One region of the Nonomuraea gerenzanensis genome, then DNA from elsewhere that is predicted to be linked to it. Evidence: riboswitches for the same ligand, from Rfam matches in the RefSeq annotation. Region 1 holds a riboswitch; the other holds the start of a gene.
What was found. Region 1 has a riboswitch for cyclic di-AMP ahead of LCN96_RS57265 (hypothetical protein). Riboswitches for the same ligand answer to the same signal wherever they lie in the genome.
Positions count from the first base shown of each region.

Region 1 (4,249 bases):
CAGCGCTCCACGGTCTCCATCGCCGCCCGCGCGATCGACTCCACCGGCTGCCCGGTGGCCTCGAAGATGTGCTGGACGGGCAGCGTGAGCTGCCGCTCGCGGCCCGTTTCCGGGTCGCGGGCCCGCACCATGACCTCGCCGTCGTGCGCGTGCCGCTTGGCCGCCTCGGCCTCGCGGTCGTCGAGCTGCAGCCCGTGCTCCCGCTCCACGAAGCGCACGATCGCCCGGTTCACGGCCTGCCCGCCGTACGGCACCGAGCCGGTCGCCACCACGGACTCGCCCGACAGCACGGCGATCCGCGCGGCGTCGCGGCCGATGTCGATCACCATGTGGCCGGTGTGCCCGCCGCGCGACATGCCCGCGCCGAGCGCGGCCGCCAGCGCGTGCGGGACCAGGTGCACGATCCTGGCGTCCGCCTCGTACGCGATGTCCTGCAGCGCCTCGCGGTCGATCGCCGTGGAGTCGGGCGGCAGCGCCATGACCAGGCGCGGCCTGGCGTACGGGTGCCAGTGCACCTTGCGCAGGAAGTGCCGGATCATGCGCCGGGCCAGCTCGGCGTCGGCCGGCAGCCCGCCGCTGACCGGCCAGTGCGTGCGCCCGCCGGTCTCGTCGGCGGCCTCCGCGCCGTATCCGACGATCTTGCCCGTGCGGTCGTCGCACATGACGACGGAGGGCTCGTCGAGCACGATTCCCTTGCGTTTGACGTAGATCCGCGTGCTCGCCGCCCCAAGATCCATCGCCAGGTCACGACCGAGGAGTCTCATCGTGGGATCCATATCCGCACCTGTCCCAACCCAACACCACGAACGGAGCGGATCCCCTTTACCCGGTGTGTACGGGGACCGTGATCGACGTCGCCCGCCCGGTCCCGGCCCGGGCTTCCGGTTGCGGGCCTTCACTTGCGCGCAGGCCCGGTTTCGCGTCATAAGCGGTCCCGTGCGAAGCTGTGAACTGTCCCCAACACCATGGAGGTCCTCATGGCGGATACACCGGAGCCGGAAGTCAGCGAAACTCCCGAGGACGAGCTGAAGCGCAAGTTCCGCGAGGCACTGGAGCGCAAGCGCAACCAGCACGCGGGATCGGGCGCCGGTGGCAGGGGCGGCGACCCATCGAAGATCCACGGGGCGCACGGTCCGGCTGCGAGTAAAAGATCGTTCAGGCGCAAGAGCGGCGGCTGAGGCTGACATTCTGGCGGGGGTACGGCATGCCGTGCCCCCTTTTTTCTTCCCGAACGCAGGTAGATCTTTATGGTGATTCATGGCGAATCGTTTGCAGATGTCCGATTCCGTGGCTAAGGTAATCGCCATTACCAGCCGGTGACCTAGTCCTTACCCCAGAGGGACGACCGGTTGGCGCCGAATCCCGAACCCTCGGGAACCGGGGAACCACCTTTGTTGGGGTGAATCCGGCGCTGTGCCGGTAGGGCATCTCCACGCCCGAACCCGTCAGCTAACCCGGTAGGCGTGATGGAGAGGACAAGCTACCCCATGCACCAGCGCGTCGTACCCCCGGACCGCTACCTGCCGGCCGCCTGCTGAGCGGCCCCCTTCCCCGAAGACTCGTATCTTGCGCTTCGCGTAGCGATATCGCGGAGTTCTGCTCCGCCGCGCCCTTTTTTCCGTGAGTGCAACCTCCCTGTCCCCCAGTGAAGGGTTTTGCTGCTTCATGTCTGCCCGTTTTGGCCTGCGTTCCCTCGCCGTGCTCACCGCCTCCACCGTCGGAGCGCTGACCATCGCCGGCACGGCCGCCCATGCCGACTCCGACACCGACACCGGCCAGAAGATTTTGCTCAAGGGCTCGACCACGGCTTCGTACTTCTGGGACGACGCCTCCGGCCGCGCCGGTGACACGGGCCTGCCGGCCAGCGGCAAGCCGATGCAGAAGGGGCTGGCGGCGAGCCCGAGCTGGCCGCTGCTGACCGAGGGTTACGTGGTGTACAAGGGCAAGAAGATGCCCTTCTTCGTGGGTGACCGCGGGCCGGGCGCGCCCTCCAACCGCGGCATCATGCTGGACCTCGACGCCAAGACGTTCGCCGAGCTGACCGGCGGCGAGTTCAACCCCAGCACGCTGGGCGTGGACGGCGTCGGCGGCCAGGGGCACATCGAGGTCGACTACGTCATCACCAAGTGGGGTGCCGGGGTGGGCAAGAAGAACCACCCCGTGCCGTTCTCCACCGGCGCCTGGTCCCGGCGCGACCCGAACCCCGCGACCCCGCCGCAGTCTGAGGAGGAGTCCGCCGCCGCGAACGACCAGCTCCTCGACGCCCCCGTGGGCGAGGCGAAGGAGTCGGGCGTGGTCGGCGGCGCGCTGACGGCGGGCGTCCTGTCGATGGCGGGCGGCGGCGTGGTGCTCGGCGGCGAGCGCCTGCGCGCCCTCCTCGTGCGCTGACCCCGGCGCTTCTCAAGCGCCGGCGCTTTACGAGGAGCCGACCAGAATGTCATTCTGGTCGGCGTGACCACCCGCGCAGCCGCGAACGGCATCGAAATCGCCTACGAGAGCTTCGGCTCACCCACGGGCCGTCCCCTGCTCCTCATCATGGGACTCGGCGCCCAGCTCATCCAGTGGGACGAGGGGCTCTGCGAGCTCCTCGCCGAGCAGGGACACCACGTCGTACGGTTCGACAACCGCGACGCGGGCCTGTCCACCCACTTCCACGACCACGGCGTGCCCGCGACGGGCGCGGCACCGCCGTACCTGCTGGACGACCTGGCCGACGACACCGCGGCCCTCATGGACGTGCTCGGCTGGACGGCGGCGCACATCGTGGGCGCCTCCATGGGCGGGATGATCGCCCAGACGCTGGCCATCCGGCACCCCGAGCGGGTGCTGACCCTGACCTCGATCATGTCCACGCCCGGCCCGTCGGTGGCCCCGCCCACGGAGGCCGCCGCGGCGATCCTGATGGGCAGGCCGGCCCAGGGCCGCGAGGCGGTGCTGGAGCAGGCGGTACGGACCTGGTCCACGATCGGGTCGCCGGGCTACGAGCTGGACCAGGAACGGATCAGGGCGATGGCCGGGCTGGCCTACGACCGCTGCTTCGACCCGGCGGGCACGGCCAGGCAGCTCGCCGCGATCATGGCGTCGGGCGACCGTACGGAGCTGCTCGCCCAGGTCGCGGTGCCCACGCTGGTGCTGCACGGGGAGGCGGATCCGCTCGTCCCGGTGGTGGGCGGCCGGGCCACGGCCGCGGCGATCCCGGGGGCGCGGCTGGTGACGTATCCGGGGATGGGGCACGACCTGCCGCGCGAGCTGTGGCCGAGCTTCGTCGCCGAGATCACCAAGCTGACCTCGGCCTGACGGCGACGAGGCCGACGCCGCCGGTGGCCCGGCCCCCCAAGGGCGGGCCACCGGAACGGGCGTCAGACCTCCAGCTTCTCCTCGATGCCTCGGAGCTGATGGCGGGCCAGGGCCAGGTTGCCGCGGTTGCGGTCGAGCGCCAGGTACAGGAACAGCCCCTTGCCGCTGCGCCCGGTGATCGGCCGGATGATGTGGTACTGGCCGCTGAGCGTGATGAGGATGTCCTCGATGGCGTCCTTGAGCCCCAGCGAGTCCATCGTGCGCAGCTTGGCCTTGACCACCTCCGTGTTGCCGGCCGCGGCGACCTGGAGGTCCAGGTCCTTGGAGCCGCCGAGCGCGCCGAGCGCCATGCCGCTGCCGTGGTCGACGATGGCGGCCCCGATGGAGCCGTCGATGGTCATCATCTCCTTGAGCGACACGTCCATGCCGGCCATGTTCTCTCCTCTCATCGTTGACGAGCTGCGACGGCGGCCACGCTGGCAGCCGTCTTCCTGCCCTCCAGCCGCAGCAGCCCGACGTTCGCGCCGGGCCCGGCCAGGACTGTGAGGACGATGGTGGGGCCGGCGGCGTAGAACGCCGTGAACCCGGCCGTGCCGGAGATGAGCGTCTCCTCCAGTGCCCCCTGGCCGGAGATGACGAGCATGCGCCGGCTCATCGCGAGCAGCGCCGCCGACAGCGCCGCCGCCTGCTCGCCGGCCTTCCCGGGCAGGTCGCAGGCCAGTTGCAGGCCGTCGACGGTGCACGCGACGCTCCCCTGGACGTCCGGGGTGCGCTCGCGCAGGAGCGCCATCTCCTCCAGAACCTCTTGTCCCAGCTCCACGGGTGGCCTCCTCCTGAGTGAGGGGAACCTCACGACAGCTCCTCGAGCGCCTTCTTCAGCCGCATCAGCAGCGCCAGATCGGTCGGATCGCCCGTCACGGGCGGGCCCAGCGGCTGGGCCCGCGCCGCCGGG
Region 1 is NZ_CP084058.1:10,074,647-10,078,895, reverse strand. It holds gene LCN96_RS46855 (rod shape-determining protein) at 1-764, opposite strand, end outside; gene LCN96_RS46850 (DUF5302 domain-containing protein) at 978-1,178, shown strand; cyclic di-AMP (ydaO/yuaA leader) riboswitch at 1,344-1,479, shown strand; gene LCN96_RS57265 (hypothetical protein) at 1,666-2,388, shown strand; gene LCN96_RS46840 (alpha/beta fold hydrolase) at 2,452-3,297, shown strand; gene LCN96_RS46835 (hypothetical protein) at 3,360-3,731, opposite strand; gene LCN96_RS46830 (roadblock/LC7 domain-containing protein) at 3,743-4,117, opposite strand; gene LCN96_RS46825 (hypothetical protein) at 4,147-4,249, opposite strand, start outside.

Region 2 (4,249 bases), 660 kb from region 1:
AAGCCGGTGAGCACGCTCACGTCCCTGGCCGAGGACCTGGCCAGCCGCGGCTACGTCGTGGCCGGCGTCGACCACCCCTACGAGAGCTACGCCACCACCCTGGCCGACGGGACGGTCGCGGAGTGCCTGGCGTGCGACAGCGACGCCGACCCCGGCTTCGGCACGGGCGTGGTCCTGGGCCGGGCGGCGGACGTGTCGTTCGTGCTGGACCGGCTGCCGTCGGAGTGGGACGGCGCCGGGGTGCTCGACCGCTCCAGGACCGCCATGGTCGGCCAGTCGATCGGCGGGGCCGGCGCCGTCGCGTCCATGCTGCGGGACCCGCGCATCCGCGCGGGGATCGACATGGACGGCACCACCTACGCCCGCATCCCGAAGAGCGGGTTCTCCCGGCCGTTCCTGTTCCTGGGCACGCCGCAGCACGTGCCCGGCGGCCGGGACCCGTCCTGGGAGCGTGACTGGAAGCTGCTGAGCGGGTGGAAGCGGTGGATCGTGCTGACGGGGGCGGAGCACCAGTCGTTCACCGACGGGCCGCTGCTGCAGGGCTCGCTCGGGGTCACGCCCGCCTACGGCACCCTGCCCGCGCAGCGCGCCGCCGAGCTGACCCGCACGTACGTGGCCGCCTTCCTCGACCGGCACCTGAAGGGGCAGCGGCAGCCGATCCTGGACGAGCCGTCGTCGCGTCACCCGGAGGCCAGGTTCTGTCCCTCGGCGTGCGGGGCGTCCTAGTTCATCGAGATGTGCACGTGGTCGAAGTGGTTCTCGGTGACGCTGCCGCGGTCCGACATCGCCCGCCACCCGGAGCCCTGGTTGATGCGCTGCTTCCAGATCACGTACTTCACGCCGAGCTTGTCCTTGTTGGCGATCGCCCAGGCCGCGATCCGGTCGCCGAGCGCGCTGTTGGCGGCCGAGGGCATCGAGCCGCCCGTGCTCATCATGAAGTCGCAGGCCCGGCCGAGCGGATGCTCGCCGCTGGAGCCCGAGCGGAAGCAGCCGACCGTGAACGGCAGCGAGAAGTTCTTCTCCACCTGGGCCTTCATCAGCCGGGTCCGGGCGGTGATGTTGTCGGAGCCGGTGGGCAGCTCGGGGGCCCAGGTGCCGTTGGCGTTGCGGCCCGTCCCGAACGGGACGAGGTCTTGGAGCTTGTCCTTGATGTCGTCGATGACGTCCTCGGCCTCGTCGCGCTGCTCGTCCACCTTGGCGGCGTCCGACTTGATCCGCTCGGTCAGCGCGGCGGCCTCCTCGCTGGCCTTCTTCTTGTCGTCGCGGGCCTTGGCCACGGTCGCGACGAGTGCTTGCTGCTCGGCGGTGAGCTGTTCGAGCAGGGCCGCGGTGCCGGCGTCCGTCGGGAGCATGAAGCCCGGCAGCGCGGAGGGGTCGCCGTTCTGGTAACGCAGGCGGGCGATGTCGGCGACTCGCTGCTCGGCGGCGGCCAGCGTCTGCTCCGCCGCTGCCGCCCTGGCCGCGGCGGCCTTGGCGGCGTCCTGGGCCTTGGCCAGCTCGACGCGCTTGAGGTTGTACTGCTCGATGAGCTTGTCGACCTTGCTGTTGAGCTGCTTGAGCTGGGCGCGGAGCTCGGACTCCGTCGGCTTGGGCGCTGCTGCGGCGGTGGCGGCGGCGGTGGCGGATGCCGCCGACAGGGCGGCGGCGGTGGCGGATGTCGCCGGCATGGCGGTGGCGGGGGACGCCGACAGGGTGACGGCGGTGGCGGTGATGAGGCCGATGGCAAGAATCGCGGGGGACGAAGCCGCCACGTAGATGTTCCTCTCCCTCTGCCGGCCGGGTTAGCTGACGGGTTCGGGCATGGGAGGTGCGATTCCCTACCGCCGTAGCGGATTCACCCCAGGTGCGGTTTGGGTCCCCGGCTCCCGGGCGAGGCGCCCGGGATTAGGCGTACTACGACCGTTACGGCCGATGCATATGGGGATATTAGTGGTAGATCACGGGTCATGCGACCTTAAGTAGAAATCTATTAGTGATCAATCTGTGATCGAATCAGCCGGGCCGCCTCTTCCGGCAGAACGTCGTTCACGAAGGCGCCCATCGCGGACTCCGAGCCGGCCAGGAACTTGAGCTTGTTCGCCGCCCGCCTGATGCTGAACAGCTCCAGGTGCAGGTATCCCAGCTCCCTGCCCGCCCGCACCGGCGCCTGGTGCCAGGCGGAGATGTACGGCATCACCATGTCGAACAATCCGTCGAACGCGCGCAGCACGGAGGTGTAGAGGGGTGCGAACGCCGCCCGCTCCTCCTCCGTCAGCGCCGCAAGGTCGGGCACCTGCCGGTGCGGATACACGTGCACCTCGAACGGCCAGCGCGCGGCGGCCGGCACGAACGCGGTCCACAGCTCGTTGCTCGCCACCACCCGCGTGCCCGCCTCCCGCTCGGCGGCCAGCACGTCGGCGAACAGGTTGCCCTTGGTGTAGCGGCCGGCGGCGGCGAGCTGCAGCTTGGTCCTGGGGGTGACGTAGGGGTAGGCGTAGATCTGGCCGTGCGGATGGGCCAGCGTGATGCCGATCTCGGCGCCCCGGTTCTCGAAGCAGAACACCTGCTCCACGCCCTCGATCTGGGACAGCTCGGCCGTACGGTCGGCCCACGCCTCCATGACCAGCTCCACCTGGGAGTCGGGGAGCTTGGAGAAGGAGGAGTCGTGATCGGAGGTGAAGCACACCACCTCGCACCGCCCCACGCCAGGACGGACCTCGCTCAGCCCGCCCGGCTCCTCATAAGTCCCGAAATTTGTGGAGAAGGAGGGAAAACGGTTCTCGAACACGACCACGTCGTAGTCGTGGGCGGGGATCTCCGTCGACCGGGTGTCGGACGAGGGGCACAGCGGGCACTCGGCCGTGCCGCCGGTCGGCAGGAACGTGCGCGTCTGCCGGTGCCCGGCGATCGCGATCCACTCCTCCGTCAGCGGGTCGTACCGCATCTCCGACGCCACCGGCCGGGGGCCGAGCGTCCGCCGGTCGATCGCGCTCCTGTCGGCGTCGTCACGCCGGTCGAAGTAGATCAGCTCCCGGCCGTCGGCCAGATGGGTGATGGTGCGCTTCAAGGGGTGCCCTCCGCGATGATCAGTTCTCCGGCCCGTTCGGCCAGCTCGGTGCGTGCGTCCTCCGGCAACCCCGCGTCGCTGATGACCACGTCGGCCTCGCTCAGCTCGGCGATGGTGCTGATGCCGACCGTGTTCCACTTCGTGTGGTCGGCGGGGACGACCAGCCGGGTCGCGGCCGTCACCAGCTCCCTGTCGGTCTCGGACTCCAGCAGGTTCGGAGTGGTGAACCCGGCGCGCACGCTCATCCCGTGCACGCCCAGGAAGAGCGTGTCCACGTGCAGGCGGCGGATCGCGGCCACGGCGACGGGGCCCACCAGGGCGTCGGACGGCGTGCGTACGCCCCCGGTCAGCACGACCGTGCGGTCGGCGCGCGGGTTGCGGTGGAAGACGTCGGCGACCGGGATCGAGTTGGTGATCACGGTCAGCTCGGGCACGCCGATCAGGTGGTGCGCCAGCGCCCACGTGGTGGTGCCCGCCGACAGCGCCACGGCCGTGCCGGGACGGACCAGCGTGGCGGCGTGCCGCGCGATCGCCTCTTTCTCCTGCTGCTGCCGGGCGGACTTGGCGGTGAACCCGGGCTCCTCGGTCGAGCCGGGGCCGAGCGCGGTCGCGCCGCCGTGCACCTTCTCCAGCAGCCCGCGTTCGGCCAGCACCTCGAGGTCGCGACGGATGGTCATGTCGGAGACGCCGAGCTCGCGGACGAGGTCGGCCACCCGGACGCCGCCGTTGCTGCGCACGCGTTCGAGAATCGCCTGCTGACGCTGCTGTGCGAGCACGCCCCGCTCCTTCCAACAGATTCCACCAAATTATGACACGGAATTGTTGGGGAATGTTAGTTAGCGCTGGAACGCTTGCGCTGGTCAGCGCGACGGGGGACGGTGGGGGCTCACCGATCACCGGAGATTCACCGGAGGCGAGCTTATGGCCAGGCGCGCACGCAAGGGCAGGGCACGCAAGAAGAAGAAGGCGAACCACGGCAAGCGGCCCACGGCCCGATGACGGGCGGCCGCCCTTGCGGGAGAGGGCGGCCATCCACCTTCAGCGGGTCACTCGCGCTCGGCCGATCGCCCCTTGTTCAGCCTGGCAGCTCGGTCAGGGCCTGGTCGATGCGCTCCTGGGGCAGCGTGTAGTCCTCCAGCTCGCCCGCCAGATACCGATCGTAGGCGCCCAGATCGAAGTGACCGTGACCGCACAGCGCGGTCA
Region 2 is NZ_CP084058.1:9,416,713-9,420,961, reverse strand. It holds gene LCN96_RS43770 (alpha/beta hydrolase family protein) at 1-726, shown strand, start outside; gene LCN96_RS43765 (coiled-coil domain-containing protein) at 723-1,751, opposite strand; cyclic di-AMP (ydaO/yuaA leader) riboswitch at 1,757-1,901, opposite strand; gene galT (galactose-1-phosphate uridylyltransferase) at 1,970-3,046, opposite strand; gene LCN96_RS43755 (DeoR/GlpR family DNA-binding transcription regulator) at 3,043-3,822, opposite strand; gene LCN96_RS57550 (50S ribosomal protein bL37) at 3,968-4,045, shown strand; gene LCN96_RS43750 (TrpB-like pyridoxal phosphate-dependent enzyme) at 4,122-4,249, opposite strand, start outside.
Region 2: it holds a riboswitch for cyclic di-AMP, as region 1 does, so the genes downstream of both, LCN96_RS43765 (coiled-coil domain-containing protein) here and LCN96_RS57265 (hypothetical protein) in region 1, are expected to answer to the same signal.